4 regions of the Kitasatospora sp. NPDC059577 genome follow, and region 1 is predicted to be linked to each of the others. Evidence: riboswitches for the same ligand, from Rfam matches in the RefSeq annotation. Region 1 holds a riboswitch; each other region holds the start of a gene.
What was found. A riboswitch is a leader RNA that binds a small molecule or an ion and turns the genes downstream of it on or off. The one in region 1 is predicted to bind cyclic di-AMP.
Positions count from the first base shown of each region.

Region 1 (7,210 bases):
GCGTCGGCGCAGCCGAGCAGCAGGCGCACGCAGCGCATCGCACTGCGGGCGGTCGGACTGCTCAGTGGGGTCCGGCGCCGGTCCGGCGTCCGGTTCTCGTCCGGTGTCCGGTTCTCGTCCTCGGAGGGGGGCACTGATTCTTAATACCCCATTTCCCCGGACGGTGAGGGGTGACCCAGCCGCCGCACCGGCACCGGCACCGACACCGGCACCAGCACCGGGGTCCGGTCGTCCGGGACGTCCTGCGCCACCGCGCGCACCGGACGCAGCGGCAGCGCCGACGGCGGCCACCCGTACGGCATCAGGATCGGCCGCCGGCCGCCCGCCGCCCCGACTGCCGCCCCGACTGCCCGGCCTGCTACGCGGGCCAGCTGCGGAGGCCGGTGGTGAGGGTGGTGATGAGGCGCTCCTGGGTGGTGGCGAGGTCCTCGGAGAGCCGGAAGGCACCGGCGGTGGTGAGGGAGGCGAAGCCGTGGGCGAGGGAGCGGACGGTGCGGGCGGCGTGGATCGCCTCGGAGCCGTCGAGGCCGTACTCCCGCAGGACGGCGATGATCACGCCGACGAGCCGGGTGGCGGCCCGGGCCAGGTCGTCGTCGGGCTGCGGGGCCTGGGGGAGGGCGTTGTAGCGGTGCGGGCGCTCGGTGGCGTAGGCGTGGTAGGCGCGCAGGACGGCGGCCACGGCGTCGTCGCCGCTGCGGCCGACCGCGGCGTCCGCGAGGCGGTCGGCGAGTTCCTCGGTGACCCGGACGGCGATCATCCGCCGCAGTTCGGCGAGGCCGCCGCTGACGTGCTTGTACAGGGAGGGGGTGGCGACCCCGGCGCGGGCGGCGACCGCGGCCAGGGTCAGTGCTTCGGTGCCCTGTTCGTCGATGAGGGCGAGGGCGTGGTCGACGACCTGGTCGGGGGTCAGTCCTACGCGGGGCATGGCTTCGGGTTCTCCGTACGGGAGTCGGGCGGGGAATCTGTCGGGCGCCGGCGGGGAACGTCGGGCGCCGGCGGTCAGGCGAGTTCGGCGAGGAAGGGCAGCAGGGCGTCCGCGGTGGCCTGCGGGGCGTCGGCCATCGGGTAGTGCCCGGATCCCTCGATCATCGCCTTCCGCGCGCCGAGTGCCGCGACCTGCCGGTCGGCGACGAGTTCGGGCTTCGGGAAGTCGGGGTCCTTGCTGCCCATGACCACGAGTGCCGGGCACCGCACTGCGGCGGTCCAGCCGGCCGGCGCGGAGTCCCCGCTGACGTAGCCGCGGGTGGCGGTCTTGCGGCCGGGGGTGCGCAGGGCGGCGACCAGCCCGTTCACGTACGCGTCGAAGTCGGCGGGCTTGGCGCCGGGGAAGGCCATCCGGCGCAGGTAGAAGCCCCAGGAGGCGGGCCAGTGGACGATTGCCGCGCCCATCAGGCGCAGGGCGCCGCGCATGAGGGCGCCCGGCTGCGGGTTCTCGACGAAGGCGTCGATCAGGACGATTCCGGCGACCCGCTCCGGCGCGTCCCCGGCGGCCTTGACGACGGTGGCGCCGGTGTAGGAGTTCCCGGCGAGGACGGCGCGTTCGATGCCGAGGTGGTCGAGGAGGGCGAGGACGTCGTCGGCGATGGCGGCCGGGCCGTAGTCGTCCCAGGCGATGGAGGATTCGCCGAAGCCGCGCAGGTCCACGGTGACGACCCGGTGGCCGGCGGCGACGAGCAGGGGGCGGAGGTGCCGGTACGCGGCCCGGCTGTCGAGCATGCCGGGGAGCAGGACGACGGGGGTGCCGTCGCCCTGCCGGGTGTCGTCGAAGGCGATGCGCCCGCCAGGCAGGGCCAGGTACTGGGTGTCGGGGGTGTCGGTGGCGTTCATGGTGGGCCTCCTCGGTCCGCCGTCGCGGGCATCGGCGGTGCTGCCGATAGCCATAAAGCTAAGGCTAATAGCCTTAGCTGTCAAGCGTCCGGGCGCGGGAGGAGGTCGGGCGCTCCCGCCTCAGGCCCCCTCGACCCTGAACGGGTCGTGCTCGCTGAGCAACTTGTCCAGCCGGGCCTGGTCGACCCGGCTGACGATCTCGTTCGACTCGTGCCGGTCCCGGACCACCTTCGCCAGGGTGAACGCGGAGGTGGCGGTGTAGAGGAGGCCGATCCCGAGGAAGGCCCGCGTCCACCCGCCGACCGGCAGGTAGGCGATCCCGACCGCGACGGCGGTGCCCGACAGGGCGAAGGAGAGGATGGCCTGGACGTAGTACGCGGCCGTGGTGCGGTTCTGCATCGGTGCGCTCATGGCGCCAGGATGCGGCCGCCCGGTGTGACCGCACATGAGTAGGGGTACTCAGATGGGGTGCTCGCATGAGGGGTCGTTCGTTGACGTCCGATCATCCGCTCCGCGGTCGTCCCGGACGGATGGCTTGGAATCGGAGCGCCCTAGGATTAACGTTTGATAACGCAGCGCGGTCGTCAACGCCGTACCCAGACGGCACCGTGCGCCGTCGCCTAATCCCGTCGGCCGGCCTCCGGGCAGGTCAGGGAGCCGGGGAACCACGTTCCTTGGGGTGAATCGGCGGGGCCCCGGCCCGGCCGTAGGAGACCTTCCTGCTCCGAACCCGTCAGCTAACCCGGTAGGCGCGAAGGAAGGAAAGGAGCGCGCCTCCGTGGCGTCGACGCACACCCCGGCACACCCGGCCGGCCCCGCAGCCGGTACCCAGCTCCTCGACCACCCCGGCGCGGACGCGCCCGAGGCCTTCGGCCCCGAGGTCGAGACCAACCGGCACCGGATGCCGCGTCAGACCCGCGGCGCCTCCCCGCTGCTCGGCGTCACCGCGGTCGCCGCCACCCTGGGCGCCACCGGCTTCGCCTCGGCCACCCCGGCCGCCGCCCCCGCCGTCGAGGCCCCGGACGAGACCCCGGTCGCCCTCTCCGCCGACCCCGGCCTCGCGCTCGCCGCCCGCATCCAGCAGCAGGCCGACAGCCAGCGCACCGCCGCGGAGGAGGGCGCCCGCGTGCAGGCCGCGCAGGAGGCCGAGGCCAAGGCCGCCGCCAAGGAAGCCGAGGCCAAGGCCGCCGCCAAGGAGGCCGAGGCCAAGCGCGCCGCCGCCCTCACCCTGCCGGTGAAGGACTACCGGCTCTCCGCCCACTACGGCCAGAGCGCCCGCTACTGGGCCAACGTGCACACCGGCCTGGACTTCGCCGCCGACACCGGCACCGCGGTGTACGCGCTCGGCCAGGGCACCATCACCTCGGCCGGCTGGTCCGGCTCCTACGGCTACCGGATCGTCGAGACGCTGCCCGACGGCACCGAGATCTGGTACTGCCACCTCTCCTCGATCATCAAGGGCGCCGGCCAGGTCACCTCGGGCCAGCAGATCGGCAAGGTCGGTGCCACCGGCAACGTCACCGGCCCGCACCTGCACCTGGAGGTCCGCCCCGGCGGCGGCGCCCCGGTCGACCCCGAGCCCTGGCTCCAGCAGCGCGGCCTCACCCCGTAGCGGACCCTCCGCCGGGGCCCCGGAAGCGCGCGGAGCCCCCGGAGCACCCCGGGCAGCCCCCGAAGCAGCGCGGAGCCCCCGGTCGTACGCGACGACCGGGGGCTCCGTCACGACGTCTCACTCCTCCGCGGGCAGCTGCGCCAGGTACGCGTCGATCTCCTCCGGGCCCGGCTCCGGCGCCAGCTCCGGGAACTCCTCCACCAGCAGCCGCGGCAGCCCCGGCACCGTCCACACCCCGAACAGGTCGAGCGCCGCGTCGACCGCCGCTTCCTCGAACTGCCCGAAGTCACCGGTCAGTTCGTCCGGCATCGGTCGGCCGAGCGCGTTCAGCTCGGCCAGGTTGCGGTAGCTGCGCCGCATCAGGCCCTGCTCCAGCAGTCGCCGCGCGCCGTCCGTGGCCATGCCGACCGACAGCACCCGGCCCGGTCCCCAGCCCTGCTCGTCCGGCTCGTCCAGCCAGCCGGCCGGCGCCAGCGCCTCGTACGCGGCCAGCCGTTCCTCCTCGGCGAGCTCCCCGAAACCGGCCAGCCAGTCCCGCACCGCCGCCCCGTCCGCGACGTCGACCCCGTACGCGTGCAGCAGCAGTGTGTACAGCCGGGGCCAGGTCACCAGGTCGGCGCGGCGCAGCAGCCCGGCCGCGACCTCGCCCTGCCACTCGGCCTCCGCGTGCAGCCGCTCCTGGCGCTTGGCGTTGAGCCGCCGGGCCGCCCGCTGGTGGTCGATCAGCAGCCGGACGGCGTCGCCGTACGCGAGCGGGTCCTCCTCGGGCAGGGGTTGGACGTACAGGTGGAGCCGCTCGTACAGCAGGTGCTCCACCGCGTCGGAGGTCAGTTCGGGCCAGCCGTCGTGCATCCTGCTCCCGCCCAGCTCCAGCAGCGCCAGCACCGCGCGCAGCGGCCCCTCGGCCACCGGCGTGCGGCCCTGATCGGCCGCCCAGGCGAGCAGGTCGGCGGCCCTGGTGCGCGGGGCGAGCCGCAGGTCTTCGTCGTTCATAGTCCGAACGGTAGTCGCCGGGGGCCGGTAGGGTCGGCAGCCATGGTCCCCGTACGACTCGTCGGCCCCCGGCTGGCCATCCGCGAGTACCACCACACCGACGGCGACGTGGACGCCCTGCACGCGCTGTTCGGCGACCCGGAGGTCACCCGCCACCTGCCCTTCGAACCCTGCGACCGCGAGTCCTGCGCCGACCAGATCGAGCTCTACCTGGAGCAGGCGATGGCCGAGGAGCGGGACACCTACCGGCTCGCCGTCACCAGGCTCGCCGACGCCGAGGACCCGCAGGACGCGACGCCGATCGGGCACGCCTCGCTCACGCTCGGGACGTACCGCTCCGCCCACCTCGGCTACGTCCTCGGCCGCGCGTCCTGGGGCCACGGCTACGCGGGCGAGATCACCGGCCTGCTCTGCGACTTCGCCTTCCGGACCCTGGACCTGCACCGGCTGGCGGCCCGGGTCGACGTGGACAACACGGCCTCCGCCAGGGTGCTCACCAAGCTCGGGTTCCGGCTGGAGGGGCGGGCGCGGCAGGACCGGTTCAAGGACGGCGCCTGGTCCGACTCGTACCGCTACGCGTTGCTCGTCGACGAGTGGCCGGGTCCGACCGGCTGAACCGGGCGAGCGGCCTCCGCCGAGCCGGCCCGCGGCCGGCCGGCGACCGGCGGGCCCGCGGGCGGGGGGTTAACCCCACCCCCGATCCGCCAGGCCTCCGGATGCCCCCCGACCCACCGGTCCCGCCAGACTGTACGACGTCAGCGAACGCGGACGACGTCAGGACGAGGGCCGGGGGCCGGGACATGAGCAGCAGCCGAAGCACGCTGGAGTACGCGGGGGACCTCCTGGGCGGGTACGGCGACGACCCGCACGCCGCCGACCCGCACGCCGCCGACCCGCACGCCGACCGCGCCCGCCGGACCGAGCGGCCGCCCGTCTTCTGGGCGGCGCCGTTCTCCGCGCACTACTACCGCGAGATCGGCTACGTGCTCAGCGGCCTGCCGGTGGCGATCGCCGGCTTCGCCGTCGCGATCACCCTGTTCTGCCTCGGCCTGGGCACCTTCGTCACCGTCCTCGGCCTGCCGGTGCTGGCCGGCCTGACCGCCGCCGGCCGCGGCTTCGGCCGGCTGGAGCGGGCCCGGGCGCGCGGCATGCTGGCCCTGGACGTCCCCGGCCCGAAGCCGGTGCGCCCGGTCCGTCCGGGCGCCTGGGGCGCGATCACCGCGCGGCTGGCGGACGGCGCGGGCTGGAAGGCCGCGCTGCACCAGGTGGTGATGTTCCCCTGGGCCGTCTTCAGCTTCACCATGACGCTGGCGTTCCTGCTGGCCGGCTGGGCGATGGCGCTCTACCCCGTCTACCACTGGGTGTTCCCGACCTACACCGACTGGCGCGGGTACAAGCTCTTCGACTACACCGACGGCCACCACGTCCAGCACGTCTACTACATCGAGGGGATGTGGCAGATCGCCGGGTTCTCGCTGGTCGGGGTGGTGCTGGTCTTCCTCACCGCGCAGCTGGTCCGCGGCCTGACCAACGTCAACCGGGCCGCCGCCCAGGGCCTGCTGGGCCGCTGAACACCGCCGTCGGCGACGGGCCGACCACCGGGCCCCGGCCCCGTCCGCACTCCGGATGCGGCCGGGGCCGCCGCGTGTTCGGATGACCGGGTGGCCGTCGCAGGCATTCCCCCCGAACCCCCGGACGTCCTGGTCACCTCCCGTCCGCTGGACGAGTACTGCGCCCTGTTCGACCTCACCCGGGCCCAGCTCGCCGCCCTCCCCGGGCCGCTGCTGGACTGCCCCGGCGGCGCGGCCGGCCTGGCCGCCGAGGCGCGCGGACTGGGCTGCCGGGTGATCGCCGCGGACCCGGCGTACGCGCTGCCGCTGCCGGTGGTCGCGGACCGTGCCCTGACCGCCCGGGCGGCGATGGCCGGCGCGATGGCCGCCCGCCCGTTCCTCTACCCCTCGCCGCTCCCGCACCGGCCCGAGCGCTACCTGCGCAGCTGGGACCGGGCCCGCCTGCTGTTCGCCGCCGACTCGGCCGCGCACCCGCAGCGCTACGTGGCCGCCGCGCTGCCCAGGCTGCCGTTCGCGGACGGCACCTTCGCCCTCACCCTGAGCTGCTACCTGCTCTTCGCCTATCCCGAACTCTTCGGTCCGGAGCGTCAGTTGGCCGCCCTGATCGAACTGGTCCGGGTCACCTCGCCGGACGGCGAGGTCCGGGTCCAGCCGCTGCACGACGGGCACGGCCGCCGCTGCGGGCACCTCGACCCGCTGCGGTACGCGCTCGGCGAGTGCCGGATCGCCAGTGAGGTCCGCCGCTTCCCCCGCGCGGAGGACGGCCGCACCCGTCGCGTCCTGGTGCTGAGGGCGGCCGACCGTCGCCGCCGCCGAGCCGGAATGTAATGGTCATTCATGGGTGTCACTCCTATACTCGCCGCATGAGCGAGATCACGATCCGGCGGGCCGGAGCAGCCGACGCCGACCGGCTCACCGAGCTGATCCAGGCCTCCGCCGCCTACCGCGGCGCCTACGCCGCCATGATCGACGGCTACCGGGTGACACCCGACTACCTCGCCCGGCACGAGGTGCGGATGGCCGTCGACGGCGCCGACGAGCGACTGCTCGGCTTCTACGCACTGATCCGCGAACCGGCCGAACTGGACCTGATGTTCGTCGCCGACCCGGCCCAGGGACTCGGCATCGGACGGCAGCTGATCACGGACATGCTCGACCGTGCCCGGGCCACGGGGATCAGCGCGGTCAAGGTCGTGTCCCACCCGCC
Region 1 covers NZ_JBHWBZ010000017.1:116,495-123,704, forward strand. Annotated here, with positions in the region: gene ACFV0O_RS16510 (SpoIIE family protein phosphatase) at 1-134, opposite strand, end outside; gene ACFV0O_RS16515 (TetR/AcrR family transcriptional regulator) at 359-925, opposite strand; gene ACFV0O_RS16520 (alpha/beta fold hydrolase) at 1,000-1,881, opposite strand; gene ACFV0O_RS16525 (YiaA/YiaB family inner membrane protein) at 1,948-2,238, opposite strand; cyclic di-AMP (ydaO/yuaA leader) riboswitch at 2,435-2,593, shown strand; gene ACFV0O_RS16530 (M23 family metallopeptidase) at 2,606-3,439, shown strand; gene ACFV0O_RS16535 (hypothetical protein) at 3,557-4,432, opposite strand; gene ACFV0O_RS16540 (GNAT family N-acetyltransferase) at 4,475-5,047, shown strand; gene ACFV0O_RS16545 (sensor domain-containing protein) at 5,233-6,003, shown strand; gene ACFV0O_RS16550 (hypothetical protein) at 6,094-6,831, shown strand; gene ACFV0O_RS16555 (GNAT family N-acetyltransferase) at 6,867-7,210, shown strand, end outside.

Region 2 (7,210 bases), on a different contig from region 1:
GCTGCTGGACGCCGCCGACCTGCTGCTGCTCGGCGCCGACGAGGCGCAGGCCGCCTTCGGCGCAGGCGACCCCGTCGCACTGCGCCGCCGCTTCCCGACGCCCGCCACCCTCGTGGTCAAGGACGCCGACCGGCACGTCACCGCCCTGGAGCGGGACGGCACGGCGGTCACCGAACCGGCCCTCGCCGTCGAGGTGGTGGAGGCCACCGGCGCGGGCGACGCCTTCGCGGCCGGCTACCTGGCCGGCACCGTCCGGGGCCTGGACCAGCGCCGCCGGCTGCGGCTCGGCCACCTGAGCGCGGCCTGCGCGCTGACCGCCCACGGCGACCAGGCCGAACTGCCGCCCGCCGCCGTGGTGTCGGCCCTGCTCGACGCCTCCCCCGCGGACTGGGCCGCCACCCGGGTCAGCGCGGACGGCATCACCGGCCCCGCCCTCACCGCCGACCGCGCACGGGCCGACGACCCCGCGCAGGCCCGCCACGGCGCACGGACCGGCGGCCCCACCCCCGCCGACGACGCCCACGGCGCCGGTGACCGGACGCCGGGCGCCCGCCCGGGCCCGGGCACAATGAGCGGGAACCCCAGCCCTCGAAGCGGAGCACGATGAGCCAGACCGTCACCCGCGCCCTGCGCATCCTCGCCCAACTCGGCGAGGGCGAACGCTCCCTCGACCAGCTCGCCGAGGTGCTCGGCGTCCACAAGACCACCGTGCTCCGACTGCTGCAGAGCCTCGAAGAGGAACGGTTCGTCTACCGCGACGCGGCCTACCGCTACCACCTGGGCGCCGGCCTCTTCGCCCTCTCCGGCCTTGCCCTGGAGCAGCGCGGCATCCGCCGGATCGCGGCCCCCCACCTGGCCGAGCTGAACGCCGCCACCGGTCAGACCGTGCACCTGGCCGCCTACGAGGGCGGCGAGGTGGTCTACATCGACAAGTTCGACTCCCGCCACCCGGTCAGGATGTACTCCCGGATCGGCCTGCGCGCCGCCCTGCACAGCGCGGCCGTGTCCAAGGTGCTGCTGGCCGACCTGCCCCTGCCGGAGCGGCGAAGGGTGGTGGCCGGGATCGACTTCACCCCGCACACCGAACACACCCTCACCACGCCCGAGGCGCTGCTCGCCGAGCTGGAGAGGGTCGCCGCCCAGGGCTGGGCGCAGGACCACGCGGAGCACGAGGCCTTCATCAACTGCGTCGCCGCACCGATCCGGGACGCCAGCGGCCGGGTCGTCGCCGCCGCGTCCATCTCCGTGCCGGACGTCGTCCTCCCGTACGAGCAGGTGCTGGACCTCCTCCCGCAGCTGCTCGCCACCACCCGCACCGTCTCGGCCGACTGCGGTCGCCCCGAACACCCCTGACGAACCGTCACGATATCCGAGGAGTCCCATGCCCCCCGAGCAGTCCCCGACCGGCGAGAAGACCGAGATCCGCACCGAGGGCGCCCCGGCCCCCGCCTGGACCTTCTCCCAGGGCGTGCGCAAGGGCCCGATCCTGCAGGTCTCCGGGCAGGGCCCGCAGGACCCGGCGACGGGCGAGTACCTCCACCACGGCGACGTGAAGGCGCAGACCCGGCGCACCCTGGAGAACGTCAAGGCCGTCGTCGAGGCCGGCGGCGCCACGATCGAGGACGTGGTGATGTTCCGCGTGTACCTCACCAAGCGCGCCGACTTCCCGCTGATGAACGAGGTCTACGCCGAGTTCATCGAGGAGAACATCGAGCCCGGCGGAGTGAAGCCCTGCCGCACCACCGTCTTCGTCGAGCTCCCGCAGGAGCCGATGCTGGTCGAGATCGACGCCCAGGCCGTCCTCGCCTGACGCCGCGCCGCCCGCTCCGCCGAAGGGCCCGGACCGCCGCCCGTCCGGGCCCTTCGGCACGTCCCGACGCCTGCTTGCCGAACTCCGACGCGAATATTAGGTTAGGCTCACCTAACTTTCTGGAGGTCCGTCCATGAGCCAGCCCACCGGCGACACCGAGGTCCCCGAGCCCACCACCGCCGAACGGATCCAGAGCCTGCTCAGCACGACCTCCTCGCTCGTCGTCCGCGCCCTGGGCGAACACCACGACCTCGACACTCCGGTCTCCGTCCACGGCTCCCACCTGCGAATGCGCGCCCCGCTGGACGCCCCGCTCACCGTGGCCGCCGCCCACGCCACCGACGGCCTCCCCGTCGTCCTCGACGTCACCGACGTCTCCCCCGTCGCCGTCCGGGACCGCGTCCGCGGCCGGCTCACCCTGGCCGGCCGGCTGCGACTGGCGCACCTCGCCGACGACGGCCTCAGCGTCCACCTGCGCGTGGACGTCGCCCACGCCGTCCTCGCCACCCCGTACGGCACCGGAGCGGTCACCGCCGCCGACCTCTCCCTCGCCGGCCCCGACCCGATGGCCCGCCACGAGGCCGCGATGCTCACCCACTTCGCGGACGACCACGCCGACGCGATCGAGGTCCTCACCCGCCTCCTCGACCCCGTGCTGCTCGCCCGGAACCCGGACGTCCGCCCGCTCGCCCTGGACCGCCACGGCCTGGTGCTGCGCCTGGACCACCCCGACGGCCACCGCGACGTCCGCCTGGTCTTCCCCGAACCGGCCTGCGACACCGAGGACTTCGGCCACCGGATGCACGACCTGCTGGCCGCCGCCCAGTACGGCCTGCCGGCCCACCGCGGCTGACCGACACCCCGTCACCGCTCGCCCGACGAAGCCGGCCCGCTCCCCCTCACCCGACGACCCTCGCCCGACGACGCGGAACCGCCCTCGTCCGACGACCCTCGCCCGACGACCCTCGCCCGACGACGCGGAACCGCCCGAGCCCGGCCGCCGGACCCCCGAACTCCCTACCCGTTCCGGCGCGTTCGGCAGACCCGTCGCCCACCCGCGATCCCCGGCTGACCCACCGCCCGCGCACGAACCGCCGACGCCGCCAGCCCCGACACCGGCCCGCCCCGCATCGAACCGCCCCGCGCCCCTGCCGCCCCGCCTCCCGGAAGGTCACGCACCCGGAACGTCGCGCCCCGGAAACGTCCCGCCCGGAAACGGCAGCGGCCGGCCCGGCTCGCGAGGGAGGTGAATCCCGCGAGCCGGGCCGGCCTGGGCGTGTCCCGCGCCCATGTCCACTGCACGGCGATCATCCGGTCGAGCGGTCACCCGACATGACCATCCCGGAGGACCGATTCGCTCCGCGGCAGTGGTGGTTCCTGAAACCCTGGACCTGATCCCCGGAGGGTCAGAGCGCGACGCCGTGCGCGCGCAGGTAGGTGACCGGGTTGATGTCCGAGCCGTACTCCGAGCCGGTGCGGATCTCGAAGTGCAGGTGCGGGCCGGTCACGTTGCCGGTGGCGCCGGAGAGGCCGATCTGCTGGCCGACGGTGACGGTCTGACCGATCTTCACGCCGATCACCGAGAGGTGCGCGTACTGGGCGTAGTGGCCGTCGGCGAGCTTGATCTCGACCTCGTTGCCGTAGGCGCCGCCGTTGCCGGCCTTGACCACGACGCCGTTGGCGACGGCGCGCAGCGGGGTACCGGTGGAGGCGACGAAGTCCTGGCCGGTGTGGTGGCCGGAGGCCCACATCGAGCCGGCCACACCGTAGGCCTCGCCCAGCACCGGGTTGGCCAGCGGCGCGACGAAGCCGGAGGTGGCGGCGACCGGAGCGGCGGTCACGGCCTTGGCCGGAGCGGCGGTCTGAACCTGGGTCTGCACCGGGGCGGCGGGCTTGGCGGCCTCGGTCGTGACCTTGACCTGGGTCTGCGGCTTCACGGGGGCAACCGGGGCCACCGGGGCGGCCGGCTTGGCCGGGGCGGCGTCCGCGGACGGCGCGGCGGCGTGGCCGGCGAGGGTGAGCTGCTGACCCGGGAAGATCAGGTTCGGGTTGGCGCCGACGACCGAGCGGTTCTGCTCGTACAGCGCGTGCCAGCCACCCTCGACGTTCTTGACGTCGGCAATCTTGGACAGGGTGTCACCACTGACGACGCGGTAGCTCTCGGACGTGGCGGCCGCGGCGGCCGGAGCAGCCGGAGCGGCCTTCTCGGCCGGCTTGGCGGCGGCGACAGGCGCCACGGCGGCGGGCGCGGCCGGGGCAGCGGGGGCGGTGTGGGCCTGGGCGCTCATCGCGGTGACGAGCGGGAGGGCGAAGGAGACACCGGTGACGGCAGTGGCGATGCCGATGCGGGCGGCGCGGGGCAGGACGATACGACGAGCCTGAGCAGGCATGGAAGTTTCCTCTCCGACGCCTGCGAGGTGAGCTGTCGGGTTCGGGCTGGAGTTGCCCGGCCGCATGTGCGGCTTCACCCCGAGCCGGCCCTGGACGCCCGCGCTCCGAAAAGCGCGAACTCCGGTCCGGCGACTTACCTGTGGGTCCCCCGCTCCTGCCGTACAGAGTTCAGATCGAACCACCGGGCAGCGGCAGGACTCGGCGTTCCACCCGGCGGATCCGTCCGGACTGGCCGGGCGGTCGCTGAACTAAAACCCATCCGTTCGGGTGAAGCAATGTCGATCTCTTGAAGCCGCAACGATCCCTCCTGGGTGCGGTGACCCTCCGAATGATCCCCAGCACGGTGCGTACACCATCCATTCACCCCGAGCCACTGATCCGCGACCCTGCGCCGAAGTCGGCCACAGCGCGCAGCCGACCGCTCACACAGCGCCCCCGCCGCCGACACACCACCGGTGAGCCTTGTCACGTACGCCCCACGGGGCGGAGGATCGGGCCGTGGCCACCTCCGAGGCCGGCACCCTGCGCCTGGGCACCGCGCAGGGTCGCTGGGTACTACTGGCGACGGTGCTCGGCTCCAGCATGGCGATGCTCGACGGCACCGTGGTGAACGTCGCCCTGCCCCGGATCGGCGCCGACCTCGGCGCCTCCCTGGCGTCCCTGCAATGGACGCTGAACTCCTATCTGCTCACCCTGGCGGGCCTGATCCTGCTCGGCGGCGCGCTCGGCGACCGGTACGGCAGGCGCCGGGTCTTCCTGATCGGCGTGGTCTGGTTCGCCGTCGCCTCCGCGGCCTGCGCCGTCGCACCGAACATCCAGGTGCTGATCGCCGCCCGCGCCGTCCAGGGCATCGGCGGGGCGCTGCTCACCCCCGGCTCGCTCGCCATGCTCCAGGCGGTCTTCCACCCCGACGACCGCTCGACGGCGGTCGGCCTCTGGTCCGGCCTCGGCGGGGTGTCGGCCGCGGTCGGCCCCTTCCTCGGCGGCTGGCTGGTGGACGGCCCCGGCTGGCGCTGGATCTTCCTGCTGAACCTGCCGCTCGCGGCGGCCGTGATCGCGGTCTCCACCCGGTCCGTGCCGGAGAGCCGGGACGAGAGCGCCTCCGGCCGCTTCGACGCGCTCGGCGCGGTCCTCGCCGCGCTCGCCCTCGGCGCGATCACCTACGCCCTGACCGCCGCCGGCGAGGGCGTGTCCGCCGCGGTCTGGATCAGCGGCGTGCTCGGCGTGGTGCTCGGCGCCGCCTTCGTGGTCGTCGAACGCCGCACGCCCGTGCCGATGCTGCCGCTCGGCCTGTTCTCCTCCCGGCTGTTCACCGCCGTGAACCTGGTCACCCTCTGCGTGTACGCGGCGTTCAGCGGCGTCTTCTTCCTGCTGGTGGTGCAGTTGCAGATCGTCGCCGGGTTCTCCCCGCTGGTCTCCGGCTTCGCGCTGGTGCCGATCACCGTGCTGATGCTGGCGCTGTCGGCGCGCGCCGGGCGCCTGGGGAAGCGGATCGGCCCGCGGATCCCGCTCACCGTCGGCCCGCTGCTGTGCGCCGCCGGCGTGCTGCTGATGCTGCGGATCGGCGCCGACTCCTCCTACTGGACGGACGTGCTGCCCGCCGTCACGGTGATGGGCTGCGGGATGACCCTGCTGGTCGCACCGCTGACGGCCACCGTGCTGGCCGCCGTCGAGGTCCGGCACGCGGGCATCGCGAGCGGGGTCAACAACGCCGCCGCCCGGGCGGCCGGTCTGCTCGCGGTGGCCGCACTACCGGCGCTGGCCGGGCTGAGCGGCGACGCCTACCGGGTGCCGGCCGAGGTCGACGCCGCCTTCCACACCGCGATGCTGATCTGCGCGGGCCTGCTGGTCGGCGGCGGGCTGATCGCCTTCGCCACCGTCCGCGGCAACGTGCTCGACCCCGAGGACCACCCGGTGGCCGAGCCGGACTGCGAGTGGAACTGCGGCACCACCCCGCCGCTCGACCCGGGCCACGTCCGCACGCACGAGGGCCCTGCCACCGGTCCGGCGGCAGGGCCCTCGCCCGAGAGCTGACGCTGCGTCACATCAGCGGCGCGTCAACGGATGCGGCACCTCAGAGGATGTCGCCCGGCGCGTACTTGGCGGCCTCGGGGTAGGCGGCCGCGACGGCCTCCACCCGGCGGACCACCTCGGCGACCTGGGCGCCGGCCGCACCGGTGAAGGAGAGCTTGTCGGCCAGCAGCGCGTCCAGCGCGGCCCGGTCGAGCGGGATCCGCTCGTCGGCGGCCAGGCGGTCCAGCAGCTCGTTCTCCCGGGCGCCCGCGCGCATCGCCAGCGCGGAGGCGACGGCGTGCTCCTTGATGACCTCGTGCCCGGTCTCCCGGCCGACGCCCGCGCGCACCGCGCCCATCAGCACCTTGGTGGTGGCGAGGAACGGCAGGTAGCGGTCCAGCTCGGCCTCGATCACGGCGGGGAAGGCGCCGAACTCGTCGAGGACGGTCAGGAAGGTCTCCAGCAGGCCGTCGAACGCGAAGAAGGCGTCCGGCAGCGCGACCCGGCGCACCACCGAGCAGGAGACGTCGCCCTCGTTCCACTGGTCGCCGGCCAGCTCGCCGGTCATCGAGGCGTAGCCGCGCAGGATGACGGCCAGGCCGTTGACGCGCTCGCAGGAGCGGGTGTTCATCTTGTGCGGCATCGCGGAGGAGCCGACCTGGCCCTCCTTGAAGCCCTCCGTGACCAGCTCGTGGCCGGCCATCAGGCGGATGGTCTTGGCCAGGCTGGACGGCGCGGCGGCGAGCTGGACGAGGGCGGTGAGCACCTCGAAGTCCAGCGAGCGCGGGTAGACCTGGCCGACGCTGGTCAGCACGTTCTCGAAGCCGAGGTGCCCGGCGACCCGGCGCTCCAGCTCGGCCAGCTTCTCGGTGTCGCCGCCGAGCAGGTCCAGCATGTCCTGGGCGGTGCCGACCGGGCCCTTGATCCCGCGCAGCGGGTAGCGGGCGATCAGCTCCTCCAGGCGGCGGAAGGCGACCAGCAGCTCGTCGGTGATCG
Region 2 covers NZ_JBHWBZ010000061.1:23,831-31,040, reverse strand. Annotated here, with positions in the region: gene ACFV0O_RS33600 (sugar kinase) at 1-607, shown strand, start outside; gene ACFV0O_RS33595 (IclR family transcriptional regulator) at 604-1,353, shown strand; gene ACFV0O_RS33590 (RidA family protein) at 1,382-1,810, shown strand; gene ACFV0O_RS33585 (DUF2470 domain-containing protein) at 1,944-2,663, shown strand; gene ACFV0O_RS33580 (peptidoglycan DD-metalloendopeptidase family protein) at 3,217-4,200, opposite strand; cyclic di-AMP (ydaO/yuaA leader) riboswitch at 4,203-4,385, opposite strand; gene ACFV0O_RS33575 (MFS transporter) at 4,700-6,235, shown strand; gene purB (adenylosuccinate lyase) at 6,276-7,210, opposite strand, start outside.
Region 2: another riboswitch for cyclic di-AMP. It lies ahead of ACFV0O_RS33580 (peptidoglycan DD-metalloendopeptidase family protein); the one in region 1 lies ahead of ACFV0O_RS16530 (M23 family metallopeptidase).

Region 3 (7,210 bases), on a different contig from region 1:
CCGCGCGGAGTCCGGGTGCGGTTCAGCCGGACCGGGGAGACCGCGGACGAGCTGATCCGCCGCCTGGTGCGGGCGGAGCCGCAGGGCCGTCCGGTCGTGGTGGTGTCCGCCGACCGGGAGGTCGCGGAGGGCGTGCGGAAGGCGGGCGCGCGCCCGGTGGCGTCAGTGCTGCTGCTGAACCGGCTGGCCCGGCCCTGAACCGGGCCGGGCGGGATGACGCCTGCTCAGCGCCGGTTTCGCAGTGGTGTGCGGGTCCGGTGAAGTCGGTGTGGGAAACGGAGTTCACGCCTTCGGGGGAGTGGCAAAACCGGTAGATCCGCACTAGGGTCTGCCGTCAAACCTATTTTCCGGAATCTCATCCAATCGGGTGAGTCCGTTGGAAGAAGGAGCCGGTCCCTTGGCCTCCCACCGCCGTCCCAAGCAGCCGAGCCGCGCGCGGGTCTCCGTGCTCACCGCTGCCGCTGCGACCGCGGTCGCCCTCTCGGCCCAGGTGGCCGCCCACGCCGCGCCGCAGCCGAACAAGACGGACGTCAAGGCGCAGATCGACCAGCTCCAGGAGGAGCAGGAGCAGGCGGCGGAGAAGTTCAACGGCGCCAAGGAGCGGTCCGACCAGCTGCGCAAGCAGGCCGACCAGCTGCAGGACCAGGTGGCCCGCGGCCAGGAGCAGATGACCCAGCTGCAGGGCGGGCTGGCCGAGGTCGCGGGCGAGCAGTACCGCACCAACGGCATCGACCCCTCCGTCCAGTTGATGCTCTCCTCCGATCCGTCCGGCTACCTCCAGAAGGCCTCCACCGTCCAGCAGGCCAGCGCCAGCCAGGCCGAGGCGCTCAAGGGGCTGCTGGACCAGCAGCGCCGGCTGGACCAGGAGAAGTCCGAGGCCGCCGCCGTGCTGGCCTCCCTCGACACCACCACCAAGGACCTGAACCAGGCCAAGGCGGACGTCAACACCAAGCTGCAGGCCGCCCAGGACCTGCTGAACTCGCTCAGCGCCGCCGACCGCGCCGCGCTGAAGGCCCAGCAGGCGCAGGACGACCGGGCCTCGCGCGGCAGCGACCGGGTCGACCTGAGCAACCTGCCGCCGGCCAGCGGCTACGCGGCCGTGGCCGTGGCCAAGGCGATGAGCAAGCAGGGTTCCCCGTACGTCTGGGGCGCCACCGGGCCGAGCACCTTCGACTGCTCCGGGCTGATGCTCTGGGCGTACGGCCAGGCGGGCGTCTCGCTGCCGCGCACCTCGCAGGAGCAGGGCCACTACGGCACCGCGGTGCCCGGGCTGGCCGCGGCGCAGCCCGGCGACCTGGTCATCTACGGCGGCGACATGCACCACGTCGGGATGTACATCGGCAACGGCATGGTGGTCCACGCGCCGCACACCGGTGACGTGGTGAAGGTGATGAAGGCCGACGCGATGCCGATCAACACGATCCGCCGGGTCTGACGGCCCGACACGCCGGAGAGGTTCGACCGGCCCCTGTGATCCGCACCACCCCCGTCGGGGGTGGTGTTCAGGTTTTCGAGCGTTTTGCGACCAACGGGTGAGACCTGATCAGCCTTGCGTACGGCAATGGTCACCATCGGTCATTTTCACAAAGGAACTTGGGTAATCTTCCGTCTTTTTTCTGACAAGGATTTGAACCGATCACGGTTCAGTTACTAGGGTCATGCCCCAGAGCACCGCAGTGTCGATCACCCAGCCAGGGTGGCGGCGGTGGTCACCGTCGAGTTCGCGAGGCAGCGGGGCAGGTCGAAGCGACTGCCCGACAGGGGAGCCCAGCAAGCGGGGGCGCTGCGCAGCGGAGCCGGGGAACCACGTTCCTCCGGGGTGAATCGGCGCCAGGTCGGCCGGTGGAACGGCCGTGAGGCGTCGTAGGGCATGCTTCCGGCCCGAACCCGTCAGCTCACCCGGTAGGCGGACGTAGGAAGAAGGAGCCCGCCTTCGTGGCGTCCCATCGTCGTCCCAAGCCAGCAGGCCGCGCCCGTGTCTCGATCCTGACCGGTGTCGCCGCCGCAGCCGTCGCCCTCTCCGCGCAGTCCGGCGCGCACGCCGACCCGCAGCCGACCAAGGACCAGGTCAAGGAGCAGGTCGACCAGCTCAACGTGCAGGCCGAGGTGGCGACCGAGCAGTACAACGCCGCCCAGGAGAAGCAGCAGACGCTGGAGAAGCAGGTCTCCGGTCTCCAGGACCAGGTGGCCCGCCAGCAGGAGCAGGTGACCGACCTGCAGGGCGGCCTCGCCCAGATCGCCGGGGAGCAATACCGCAACGGCGGCATATCCCCGACCGTCCAGCTGATGTTCTCGTCCAGCCCGGACAACTTCCTCACCCAGGCCGGCACGCTGAACCAGGCCGGCGACACCCAGAAGAACCAGCTGAAGCAGCTCCAGGAGCAGCAGCGCAAGCTCGACCAGGACCGCGCCGAGGCCCAGGGCAAGCTCGCCGAGCTGGAGTCGACCACCCAGCAGCTGAAGGCCTCCAAGGACGAGGTCCAGAACAAGCTGAAGGCCGCCCAGGACCTGCTCAACACCCTGACCGAGCAGGAGCGCCAGGCGCTGCGTGCGGCCGAGGAGAAGGCCGCCGCCGACGCCAAGGCCCAGGCCGACGCCGCGAAGGCCCAGCAGCAGGCCGCCGACCGCGCCTCGCGCGACAACAGCCGCACCAACCTGTCGGCGCCCTCGTCCACGCCGGCCGGCGCGCTCCCGGCCCCCGGCAGCTCGCGCGGTGCCGCCGCGCTCTCCGCCGCGGCCTCCAAGGTCGGCAGCCCGTACGTGTGGGGCGCCACCGGCCCGAGTTCCTTCGACTGCTCCGGCCTGATGGTCTGGGCGTTCAACCAGGTCGGCGTCTCGCTGCCGCGCACCTCGCAGGAGCAGGCGCACGCCGGCACCCGGATCGGCACCGACCTGTCCCAGGCCCAGCCCGGCGACCTCCTGATCTTCTTCGGGGACGCCCACCACGTCGGCATCTACGCCGGCAACGGCCAGGTGCTGCACGCTCCCAAGCCGGGTGCGTCGGTCCGCTACGAGGCCGTCACCAACATGCCGCTGAGCAGCATCGTGCGGGTCTGATCCCCGCTCGGCGCCTCCGGGCCCGGTCTTCCACCACGGAAGGCCGGGCCTGCGGCTTTTCCGGCTGCTCGGGCTGATGTCCGATTAGGAGTCAAATATTCGGGTCCGGAGGGGTTTGGACTCGCTTGCCCGGACTCGCTAACGTCTGCCACCGGACTCCCGCTCGACGGCCGCCCGCAGTGGGGCGGCGGCGGGGCCGCGCCGCCGGATTGGAGCCGTTGCCGCCATGCCCGTGCACCGCCGTTCCCAACTGCTCGCCCGCGCGCTGGTGCTGACGGCGGCCGCCACCACCGCGCTCGGCGTCGCGACCGGAGGCAGCGCCCAGGCCGCCCCCGGCAGCCCGGACCCGACCGACCGCAAGGAGGTCAAGGCGCAGGTCGAGCAGCTCTACGAGGAGGCCGAGCAGGCGTCCGAGAAGTACAACGCGGCCCTGGAGGCCCAACGGCGCCTCCAGGGCGAGACCACGATCCTCCAGGGCGAGATCGCCGTCGCCCAGGACCAGCTCAACGAGCTGCGCGGCAGTCTGGCGACCGTGGCCGGGGCGCAGTACCGCGGCGGAGGGATGGCCCAGGCCGCCCAGCTGATGCTGTCCTCCGACCCGGAGGGGTACCTGGCCCGGGCCCGGACCATGGGCCAGGAGGCGCAGCGGCAGCAGGAGACGCTGCACGAGCTGGTCGCCCGCGAGCGCCGGCTCGACCAGCGGCGCGTCGAGGCGACCGGCAAGCTCGCCGAACTGGACGAGGCCCGCCGCTCGCTCGCCGACGGCAAGCAGCAGATCCAGCAGCGGCTCGCCGCGGCGCAGAAGCTGCTCAACGGCCTGGGCGCCGGCGAACGGGCCAGGATGACCGCCCAGGACGCCCGGGACGCCGAACAGCGCGCCACCCGCGGCACCGACCGGCTGGACCTCGGCTCCGCCCCGGCCGCCTCCGAGCGCGGGGCGGCCGCGCTGGCGGCCGCGGTGCGGATGGTCGGGGCTCCGTACGTCTACGGAGCCACCGGGCCCCGCGCGTTCGACTGCTCCGGTCTGATGTACTACAGCTGGCGGCAGGCAGGAGTGACCCTGCCGCGCACTTCGCAGGCCCAGGCGTACGCCGGCCGGCGGATCAACCTCTCCGAAGCGCGACCGGGAGACCTGGTGATCTTCTACCGGGACATGCACCACGTCGGCATGTACGCCGGCGGCGGCGTGATCGTGCACGCCCCCTACCCGGGCGCCAAGGTCCGCTACGAGAGCGTCAACGCCATGCCGGTCTCGGGGGTGGTCCGGCTCTGAGCGCCTCGACGTGCGGCCCCCACGGGCCGCATCCGATAGACCGGCCCCGTCGCGCGCTGTCGCGGCGGGGTGCGCTGCTGCTCGCGGCCGGCGGGCTGGCCCAGCTGTCGCTGCCGCCGGTCGCCCCGGCGGCGGCACCGGCCCGGCAGGCGGCCGATCGGCGCGCCGAGGTGGCCGCGGTGCTGGCGGAGCGGGCACGCTCGCTGCCGGCCCGTTCGGGGCTTCCGGTGGTCGGGGCGGCGTACCGCAACCTGGTGCTCGCCGCGGGCGGCGGGCCGGACCGGCTGACCGCCGCGGCCGACCTGGTGGTGCGGATCGCCGGGTACGACGACGACCCCGTGGTGTACCCGCGCCGGATCGCGCTGACCGGGGCCCAGGACGGCTGGCGGGTCGAGCGCGAGGAGAGTGCGAGCGGGCCGCCGGCGCTCTGGGACTTCGGCCCCGGACGGTCGGCGCCGGGCGCGCACTGTCTGGTGCTCGGGTCGGCCGACGGACCCGACCCGGCCGGACTGGTCGCGGTGGGGGACCGGGCGGTACCGGCCGTCGAGGAGGTCTGGGGCGGGGCGTGGGCCGGTCGGCTGCTGCTCGAACTGCCCGCCACCGAGGAGCAGTTCGCGCGACTGTTGGAGGTCGACCCGGCGGGCTGGGCGGGCATGGCGGCGGTCACCGTGGCCGCCCCTGGCGCGCCCCGGCACACCCCGGCGGACCGGGTGCTGGTCAACCCCGAGGCGTACGGGCGCCTCAGCGACTTCGGCCGGCAGGTGGTCATCACGCACGAGGCCACCCACGTCGCGACCAGGTCCGACACCCGGGCCTGGACGCCGCTGTGGCTCTCCGAGGGCGTCGCCGACTGGACCGCCTACCGCGACTCCGGCCGCAGCCCGCAGCAGATCGCCCCCGAGCTGGCCCGGGACGTCGCCGCCGGGCGGCTGCCCGCCGACCTGCCCGAGGACCGGGACTTCGCCGCCGGGGCCGCCGGCATCGCCCAGGCCTACGAGCAGTCCTGGCTGGCCTGCGAGCTGATCGCCCGCCGCTACGGGCCGCAGCGGCTGGTCGCCTTCTACCGGGCGGTCGGCGCGGCCGACGGGACGGACGAGGATCGCGAGCGCCGGACGGACCGGCTGCTGCGCGCCGAACTGGGCGTCGGCCTCGGTGAGTTCACCAGGCTCTGGCAGGCCGAGGTGGCGGCGCTGAAGGACTGAGGCCGACGGCCGGAACCGACGGCCGGAACCGACGACCGGAGTCCGGCCCTTCTGCTCGGGCCCGGTCCGGCGTGGTCCGGCGTGGCCGGTTCAGCGCCGCTGTTCGGCCGGCGCGCCCGGGTGGTCGATGCCGTCCAGCAGATCCTGCTCGTACGCGATGCCCGGGCGCACCGGGTAGCCCGCGGCCGGCAGCGCGGCCGGGTCCCGGTCCAGCACCACCGTCGGCGGCAGCGGTGCCTCGCCGCGGGTGGAGCGCCACAGCCGGACGCAGGAGAGCACGGCGGCGGCCACCAGCAGCAGGTTGCGCAGGGCCAGCACGGTGATCGCGAGCGGGTCGCTGGCCAGGACCTGGGTGAACATCGTCGGGAACTCGACCAGCGTCAGCGGGCAGGCGATCAGGATCAGCAGCGCCACCGGCCGCTGGCTGGTGCCGCGCACGGTCAGGCAGACCGCCGCGACGCCGACCAGCCAGACCAGGTACTGCGGGCTGATCACCCGGCTGGTCACCACGAAGATCAGCAGCGCGCACAGCGCCGCGTCGTACATGGTGGCCGCGTTGCGGCGCTTGGAGGTGAAGCGCCACAGCAGCAGCCAGAGGAAGCCCAGCACCGTGCCGGCCATCATCACCTTGCTGATCACGCCGACCCACGGCCCGAGCATCTCGGGGGAGCCGTAGTTCATGGTGACCCGGCCGTCCCAGCCCCCGGCGATCCGGGCCAGGTGCAGCGGCAGGGCGCCGACCGACTCCACCTCGATGCCGCGGTCCTTCTGGAAGGCCAGGAAGTCGAAGGCGCCGTTCATGCCGGCTGCCAGCAGGAAGCCGATCGAGACGGCGGTGGCCCCCGCCAGCGTCCAGGAACGGCGGGTGCGGCGGCCGGAGGGGGTGCCGATCAGGCCGAGCAGCGGCCAGACCTTGACGATGCCGCCCAGGCCCAGCAACAGCCCGCCGACCGCCGGGCGGCGGATCAGTGCCAGCAGGCCGGCCAGGGTGACCGCGGTGACGATGACGTCGAAGCGGTTGTAGATCATCGGGCCGAGCAGCGGGACCCCCGCCACCCACATCCAGGCGCCGGTCAGCGCCCGGCCCCGGCGCAGGCCGGTGCGGACCAGCAGGGCGGCCGCGGCGGCGTCGGCGACCCCGCAGATCACCCAGAACGAGACCAGGTACGACCAGGGCAGCAGGCCCGGCAGCAGGATCACCAGGGCGGCGCCCGGCGGGTACTGCCAGGTCACGTCGTCGAAGGGGAAGGTGCCGGTCTGCAGCACGCCGTACCAGGCGTGGTAGATCATCCACACGTCGGCGGTGACGTCGCCGCCGGGTGACTTCAGCACGCCGGTGATCAGCAGCACCAGCACGGTGCGGGTGGCCACCCAGGTCGCGCCGAGCGCGGCCAGCGCCCCGAGCGGGCGGCCGAGCCGGCCGCGCGACGAACCGGACTCGGTGGCCGGGGCCAATTCCACTGCGCTCCCTCGTTCGTCTCGGACGTCCTCACCGGAGGCGTCGTACTGACGGACGCCGGGGCCGTCGTGTCCGCGGCCCCGGGGCCGACCTCCGGACCCACGTACTAGGACTGACCCGGGGGTCAAACGGTTGCCGTGCGCGGTTCCGTTCCCGGCGGGTCATGGTGTTGACCTATCGTACGGATCACCCAGCGGTACACCGCGCACCCCCCGACCG
Region 3 covers NZ_JBHWBZ010000006.1:13,229-20,438, forward strand. Annotated here, with positions in the region: gene ACFV0O_RS07870 (NYN domain-containing protein) at 1-198, shown strand, start outside; gene ACFV0O_RS07875 (NlpC/P60 family protein) at 398-1,435, shown strand; cyclic di-AMP (ydaO/yuaA leader) riboswitch at 1,772-1,925, shown strand; gene ACFV0O_RS07880 (NlpC/P60 family protein) at 1,936-3,057, shown strand; gene ACFV0O_RS07885 (NlpC/P60 family protein) at 3,284-4,330, shown strand; gene ACFV0O_RS07890 (hypothetical protein) at 4,510-5,532, shown strand; gene ACFV0O_RS07895 (glycosyltransferase 87 family protein) at 5,623-6,993, opposite strand.
Region 3: another riboswitch for cyclic di-AMP. It lies ahead of ACFV0O_RS07880 (NlpC/P60 family protein); the one in region 1 lies ahead of ACFV0O_RS16530 (M23 family metallopeptidase).

Region 4 (7,210 bases), on a different contig from region 1:
CGGTGTCCACCGCGCCCCCCGCTGTGGCAGCAACGGAAGCAACGGCCCTGATTACGGCAGTTCCGGAAGCAACGGCCCCGATTACGGCGGCCCCGAAAGCAGTAGCCCCGATTGCGGCAGTTCCGGAAGCAGCGGCCCCGATTACGGCGGTCCCGGAAAAGGCGGCGGAAACGGCCCCGTTCGGGGCGGCTCCGAAAACGGTGGCGGAAACGGCTGCGGAAAAGACAAAGGCCGTCGTGGTGTCGGCACCCACGACGGCCCCCCGATGGTGAAACAGGTCGGCCGGTCAGACCGCCAGGTGGTCGAACTCCCCGTCCTTGGCCCCCAGCAGCAGGGCGGCGATCTCGGCCCGGGTGTAGATGAGCGCCGGACCGTCCGGGAAGCGCGAGTTGCGCATCGCCACGTCGCCACCCGGCAGGGCCGCGAACTCGACGCAGTTGCCCTGGGAGTTGCTGTGCCGGCTCTTCTGCCAGACCACTCCCCGGAGATCGGCCGCGGCCATCCCGTTGAAGGTGTCGTGCGAGCCGTGCCTGTCCTGCGAGTCGTGCATAGAAGTCTCCCGAAGAGCTCCGGAGTTGTTGTCCAGCGCGGCGCCCCCGGCACCGCCGAACGAACGGACCGGCCCCGTACCGGTCCGGCACAACGCCTCACTTGACGCGATGATAGCTGCAGTGCACGTGCATCAGCACGGGACATTGCAGGTGCACGAGGCCTTTCACCGGCGGCCCCGAACTCTTCACGGGGCCTTCTCCTGACGGTACGTAAACGGACATAGCCGACTGAATCGTCGGGGTTGCGATAACCGGCCGTGAGCGAATCCCCCCTGAATGTTGATCTTCGAATGCCGGGAGTCGCGCCGCCGTGACCCTCCGTCAGGCGACCTCCGGGCTGTGAGACATCTCACGCACGGCGGGTGCAACGCAGTGCCTCGCGGCGTACGTCAAGGCAATGGCCCACGCACGCACGGGGGTTGGGCGAAGAATGTCCGGATTGCGGGTAAACCGCCCGGACCGGCCCACCCAGGACACCGGGTCCGCACTGCCGCTGCGCGAAACCCGTACGGCAGCCGACTGCAGGCCGGACGGGCCGATGTCCTACGATCTCCGGCATGAGCACCGCAGCCATCCCGGGCGCGCCACTGCCCGTCCGCACTCCAGGCTCCCGTGCGCGGGGGCGCCATCGTCGTCCCGAGCGCCCCGAGATTCCCTCCGGCGCCCCGGCCCTGGTGCTCGCCGTACCCGCGACCGCCGGGCCCGAGTCCCGCTCGGTCGTCGAGGAACTGCTCTCGATCGTCCGCAGCGAGCAGAACGGCGTCCAGGCCACGGTCGGATACCTCCCCGGCGAGTCCGCCGAGGGTGAGGGCGGCGAGGAGCGCACCGTCGCCGAACTCCTGGCCACGGCCGCCGAGGCCGGGCTGCCGATGCCCGTCCTGGTGCCGCTGGTGCCCGGACCGCACGGTTTCCTGCCCGAACTCCACGCACTCGCCGCCGAGTACGGCGCGCCCGTCACCGACGCACTGGGCCCGCACCCGCTCCTGGCCGAGGCCGTGCACGTGCGACTGTCCGAGGCCGGACTGGCGCGCGCCGACCGAGCCCGTCTGTTCGCCATCGCGACCGCCGCCGACGGCGTGGTCCTGACCACCGTCGGCGGCGAGGACGCCGCCGCCGCGGCCGGCATCACCGGCGTGCTGCTGGCCGCCCGGCTGGCCATCCCGGTCGTGGCCGCCGCGCTCGACGTGCCCGGCTCGGTGGCCGCGGCCGTCAACCACCTCAGGGAGACCGGCGCCCAGCGCCCGGCGCTGGCCCCGCTGGTGATCGGGCCGGAGGCCGACTCCGAGCTGCTCGCCACCGCGGCCGAGGAGACCGGCTGCCCGTCGGCGGCGCCGCTGGGCGCGTACCCGACCGTCGGCCAGCTGATCGCCTCCACCTACCTGGCCGCGCTGCCCGCGCCCTCCCCGGAGGAGCTGGCGCGGGCCGAGGCGGAGGCGGCTGCCGCCGCCGAGGCCGAGGGGGCCGCAGAGGGCACCCGACGGGCCCACGCGGCCGCTGAGGGGCCTGCCGGACAGTAAGCGACACCGCGCGCCCGCCGGCGCGCACACGGGGCCCGGAACGGATTTCGTTCCGGGCCCTTCGCCGTGCCCGCGCACCCCCACAGGAGAGTTGTGGGGGTTGTGGCGATTGTGAAGGTTTTGGGAGTTTCCGTGGCCGCAGAGACCTTCGGGGGTTAACGGAGCTTCGCGGCAATGAAGGAGATTGTCCGTTCTTGCGTCATTTGCAAGGAAAAGGGGAGCGCACTCATCAGCGCTCGGACTCCGGCCACTCCCCCGACTCGACCGATGCGCCACCGCGCACCTCGACGCACCGTCACGCGATTCCTGAAACCGAGCCAGTTGTGGATATCCGCAACGCGATTGCCGAAAAACGATCATTTACGATCATGGATACGCGCCATTTTGGCAGTTCCCACTAAACCGTGATGGGCGTCACAGCTGTTTGCAGTTTGAACTTAAGTCTGCTTAACGTGCTCCCCGTTCGTGACCACACGGACCCAGTTCATCCGCGACGCCGAGTCCTGCCGTCGGATGTCCTGGCAGCGCGAAAACGCACCACGGCAGGAGCGGGGGACCCACAGGTAAGTCGCCCCGGACCGTTCCCGGAACGGTTCAGGGCTAGGGGTGAAGCCGCGCCAAGCGCGGCCGGGCAACTCCAGCCCGAATCCGACAGCTCACCTCGCAGGCGTGGGAGAGGACCACGTCTTCATGCTGCCCACCAACGGCACCCGCCTGTCCAGCCGCACCCGCCGCGTGATCGCCGCCATCGGCGTCGCGGGCGTCGGCCTCACCGTCCCGTGCCTCGTCTCCGGCACCGCCTCCGCCGCCTCCGTCGCCACCTGGGACAAGGTCGCCCAGTGCGAGAGCGGCGGCAACTGGGCCATCAACACCGGCAACGGCTTCTACGGCGGCCTGCAGTTCACCTCCAGCACCTGGGCCGCCTTCGGTGGCACCTCGTACGCCTCGCAGGCCAACCTGGCCACCAAGGACCAGCAGATCGCCGTCGCCGAGAAGGTCCTCGCCTCGCAGGGCCCCGGCGCCTGGCCGGTGTGCTCGATCCAGGCCGGCCTGACCAAGGGCGGCGCCCCGGCCGCCGTCGACACCTCGGCCGCCGCCAAGCCGGCCGCCCCGGCCGCCCCGGCCCCGGCTGCCAAGCCCGCCGCCAAGCCCGCCCAGGCCCCCGCCGCCAAGCCCGCCGCTCCCGCCCAGGACGACGCCAAGGCCACCACCGCCACCGGCAACTGGACCCAGAAGCACCAGCAGTGGGCCCAGGACGGCGACTACACCGTGGTCGCGGGCGACTGGCTGTCCTCGATCGCCGACAAGAACCACGTCCAGGGCGGCTGGCAGCGGCTGTACGAGCTCAACCGCAGCACCCTGACCGACGGTCCGGACAGCATCTACCCGGGCCAGCACCTGTCCTTCGGCGACCACGCCCAGGGCCCGCAGTCGGCCTCCACCGACAAGTCCGGCTCGGACTTCACCTGGTTCAACCGCTCGCAGAAGTCCGGTCAGTCCACGAACGGCGGTTCCGTGAACGCCAAGCCGGCCGCCCAGACCCAGACCCAGACCCAGGCTGCGGCCCCGGCCCCCGCCGCCACCGGCAGCATGGCCGCCGCGGTCTCCTTCGCCGAGTCCAAGGTCGGCCAGGCCTACGTCTACGGCGGTACCGGCAACGGCGGCTGGGACTGCTCCGGCCTGACCCAGGCCGCGCTGCGCGCCGCCGGCGTCTCCGTCCCGCGCGTCGCCGCCGACCAGGCCGCCGCCAGCACCCACGTCTCGCTGGACAGCCTGCAGCCGGGCGACCTCCTGTTCTGGTCCAACAACGGCCAGGACTCGGGCGTCTACCACGTCGCGATCTACGTCGGCGGCGGCAAGTACGTCGAGGCCGCCAACCCGAGTTCGGGCGTGCGCGAGCAGACCATCGCCAACTGGGCCCCGGACTTCGCCGGCCGGGTCTGAGCACGGCGAACCGGCTGACGGCCGACGGGTACCAGCCGACAGCCGACACGTAACAGTTGACGTGCAACAGATGACAGCTGACGGATTTCACCATCTGTCAGCTGTCATCTGTCACCTCTCGGCGGTCCGCCCGAACGCCGACCACCCGCCACCCCCGGAGAGAGTCTGGTCCCTCTCCCCGGGGGTTCCGGCGTATCCCCGTGGTGAACCCCGCCCCGACGGGCGTGCTGCCGCTCCGCACCCGAGGAGAAGTCACATGGCCCAGGCCACCGTCACGCTCGACGCGACCTACGCGACCTACGCGACCTACGCGACGATGCTCTCCGGTGCCAGGAACCCGCAGGGCCCCGTCGACCTGGTCCTGCGCGACTACCCGGCCCGCGGCCGCCGCACCGAGACCCGTACCGGCGACGCGGCCGACGACCACCGCCCCACCTCCGACCGCCCCACCGCCCGGCAAGGCTGACCGGGCGCACGCCGAAGGGCCCCGGGGAGCAACTGCCTCTCCGGGGCCCTTCCGTCGGCCCTGCGACCGGCGCTCAGCGCGCGCAGGCCCCCGTGGATCCGCGCATCACCAGTTCCGGCTGGAACATGAACTCGCCGCGCTGGACGGCGTTCCCGCCGACCTCCTCCAGCAGCGCGTCCACCGCCGCCGTGGCCATCGCCTCGACCGGCTGGCGGATCGTGGTCAGCGGCGGCTCGGTGAAGGCGATCAGCGGCGAGTCGTCGAAGCCGACCACCGACACGTCCTGCGGCACCGACAGTCCGCGCCGGCGCACCGCCCGGATCGCCCCGAGCGCCATCATGTCGCTCCCGCACACGATCGCCGTACAGCCCTTGTCGAGCAGCGCTCCGGCCGCCGCGTGCCCGCCCTCCACGCTGAACAACGTGTGGTGGACGAGCTCCTCGGCCTCTTCCTGAGTGCGCCCGAACACCTCCCGCATCGCCGCCGTGAAGCCTTCTATCTTGCGCAGCACGGGCACGTACCGGCGCTGCCCCACGGCCAGCCCGATCCGCTCGTGGCCGAGTTCGGCGAGGTGCTGGACGGCCATCCACATCGCGGCCCGGTCGTCCGGCGAGATGAACGGCGCGTCGATCTTCTCGCTGAAGCCGTTGATCAGCACGAACGGCACCCCGCGCCCGGCCAGCCGCGCGTAGCGGTCGTGGTCGGCCGTGCTGTCGGCGTGCAGCCCGGAGACGAAGACGATGCCCGCCACCCCCCGGTCGACCAGCATCTCCACCAGTTCGTCCTCGGTGGATCCGCCCGGGGTCTGGGTGCACAGCACCGGCGTGTAGCCGTGCCGGCTGAGCGTCTGCTCGATCACCTGCGCCAGCGCGGGGAAGATCGGGTTGCTCAACTCCGGTGTGATCAGCCCGATCAGCCCGGCGCTGCGCTGGCGCAGCCGGGTCGGCCGCTCGTACCCGAGCACGTCGAGCGCCGCCAGCACGGTCTGCCGGGTGGTGGCGGAGACGTTCGCCTTGCCGTTGAGCACGCGGGAGACGGTGGCTTCGCTGACCCCCGCCTGTGCCGCGATGTCTGAGAGTCGCGCCGTAGTCACGGTCCCAGAGCCTATTGCAACCACGTCAGACCGCCCACCAGCCGGTGCTGTCCGGAGCGAGCACCGTCTCGCCGCCGTCCACCACGAGGTCGGTCGAGGCGAGCAGCAGCGTGCCCGGGGCGGCGATCCGCACCGGCTCGCCGGTGGTGTTCACGGTGCAGACGAAGGAGCCGCGACGGAAGGCGAGGGTGCCCTCGGGGCCGTCCAGCCACTCGACCCCGGTGCCGGCGCCGAGGTCGGCCTGCGCCCGGCGGACGGCCAGCGCGCTGCGGTAGAGCTCCAGGGTGGACGTCGGGTCGCCGGTCTGCGCCTCGACGCTCAGCTCCGCCCAGGAGGCCGGCTGCGGCAGCCAGGACGGCCCGCCGGCCGCCGGTCCGAAGCCGTACGGGGCCTCGGTGCCGGACCACGGGATCGGGACGCGGCAGCCGTCGCGGTAGCCGTCCTGCCCGGCCTGGCGGAAGAACGACGGGTCCTGGCGCACCTCGTCGGGCAGGTCGGTGACGTCGGGCAGGCCGAGTTCCTCGCCCTGGTAGACGTACGCGGAGCCGGGCAGCGCGAGCATCAGCAGGGTGGCGGCGCGGGCGCGGCGCAGGCCGAGTTCGCGGTCGCCGGCCGTGCGGATCTGGGTGCCGAGGCCGGGCTCGTTGGCGAAGCGGGTGGCGTGCCGGGTGACGTCGTGGTTGGACAGCACCCAGGTGGTGGGGGCGTCGACCGGGCGCATCGAGTCGAGCGAGAGGTCGATCACCTCGCGCAGCGCGGCGGCGTCCCAGTCGGTGCCCAGGTACTGGAAGTTGAAGGCCTGGTGCAGCTCGTCCGGGCGGACGTAGTTGGCGGTGCGCTGGACGGTCGGGGTCCAGGCCTCGGCGACGCCGATCCGCTGGCCCGGGTACTCGTCGAGGATCTTGCGCCAGCTGCGGTAGATCTCGTGCACGCCGTCCTGGTCGAAGAACGGCATGACGTCGTTGCCGAGCAGCTTGAGCTGGTCGGAGCCGCCGAGGTCGGGCAGGCCGGGGGCCTTGACCAGGCCGTGGGCGACGTCGATGCGGAAGCCGTCCACGCCCATGTCGAGCCAGAACCGCAGGATCGAGCGGAACTCGTCGGCGACCGCCGGGTTGTCCCAGTTGAAGTCGGGCTGCTCGGGGGCGAACAGGTGCAGGTACCAGTCGCCGGGGGTGCCGTCCGGGTTCTCGGTGCGCGTCCAGGCCGGGCCGCCGAAGATGGACTCCCAGTCGTTGGGCGGCAGTTCGCCGTCCTCGCCCTTGCCGGGGAGGAAGTGGTAGCGGTCGCGCAGCGCGGAGCCGGGGCCCTCGCGCAGGGCGCGCTGGAACCACTCGTGCTGGTCCGAGGAGTGGTTGGGGACCAGGTCGACGATGATCCGCAGCCCCAGGCCGTGGGCGTCCCGGATGAGGGCGTCGGCGTCCAGCAGGGTCCCGAACATCGGGTCCACCGCGCGGTAGTCGGCGACGTCGTAGCCCGCGTCCGCCTGCGGCGAGGCGTAGAACGGCGAGAGCCAGACCGCGTCCACGCCGAGGTCGCGCAGGTACGGCAGGCGGCTGCGGATGCCGGGCAGGTCACCCATGCCGTCGCCGTTGGAGTCGGCGAAGCTGCGCGGGTACACCTGGTAGATGACCGCGTCCCG
Region 4 covers NZ_JBHWBZ010000021.1:107,000-114,209, reverse strand. Annotated here, with positions in the region: gene ACFV0O_RS18910 (DUF397 domain-containing protein) at 287-550, opposite strand; gene ACFV0O_RS18905 (hypothetical protein) at 1,109-2,068, shown strand; cyclic di-AMP (ydaO/yuaA leader) riboswitch at 2,594-2,751, shown strand; gene ACFV0O_RS18900 (transglycosylase family protein) at 2,738-4,012, shown strand; gene ACFV0O_RS18895 (hypothetical protein) at 4,269-4,478, shown strand; gene ACFV0O_RS18890 (LacI family DNA-binding transcriptional regulator) at 4,552-5,571, opposite strand; gene ACFV0O_RS18885 (glycoside hydrolase family 13 protein) at 5,597-7,210, opposite strand, start outside.
Region 4: another riboswitch for cyclic di-AMP. It lies ahead of ACFV0O_RS18900 (transglycosylase family protein); the one in region 1 lies ahead of ACFV0O_RS16530 (M23 family metallopeptidase).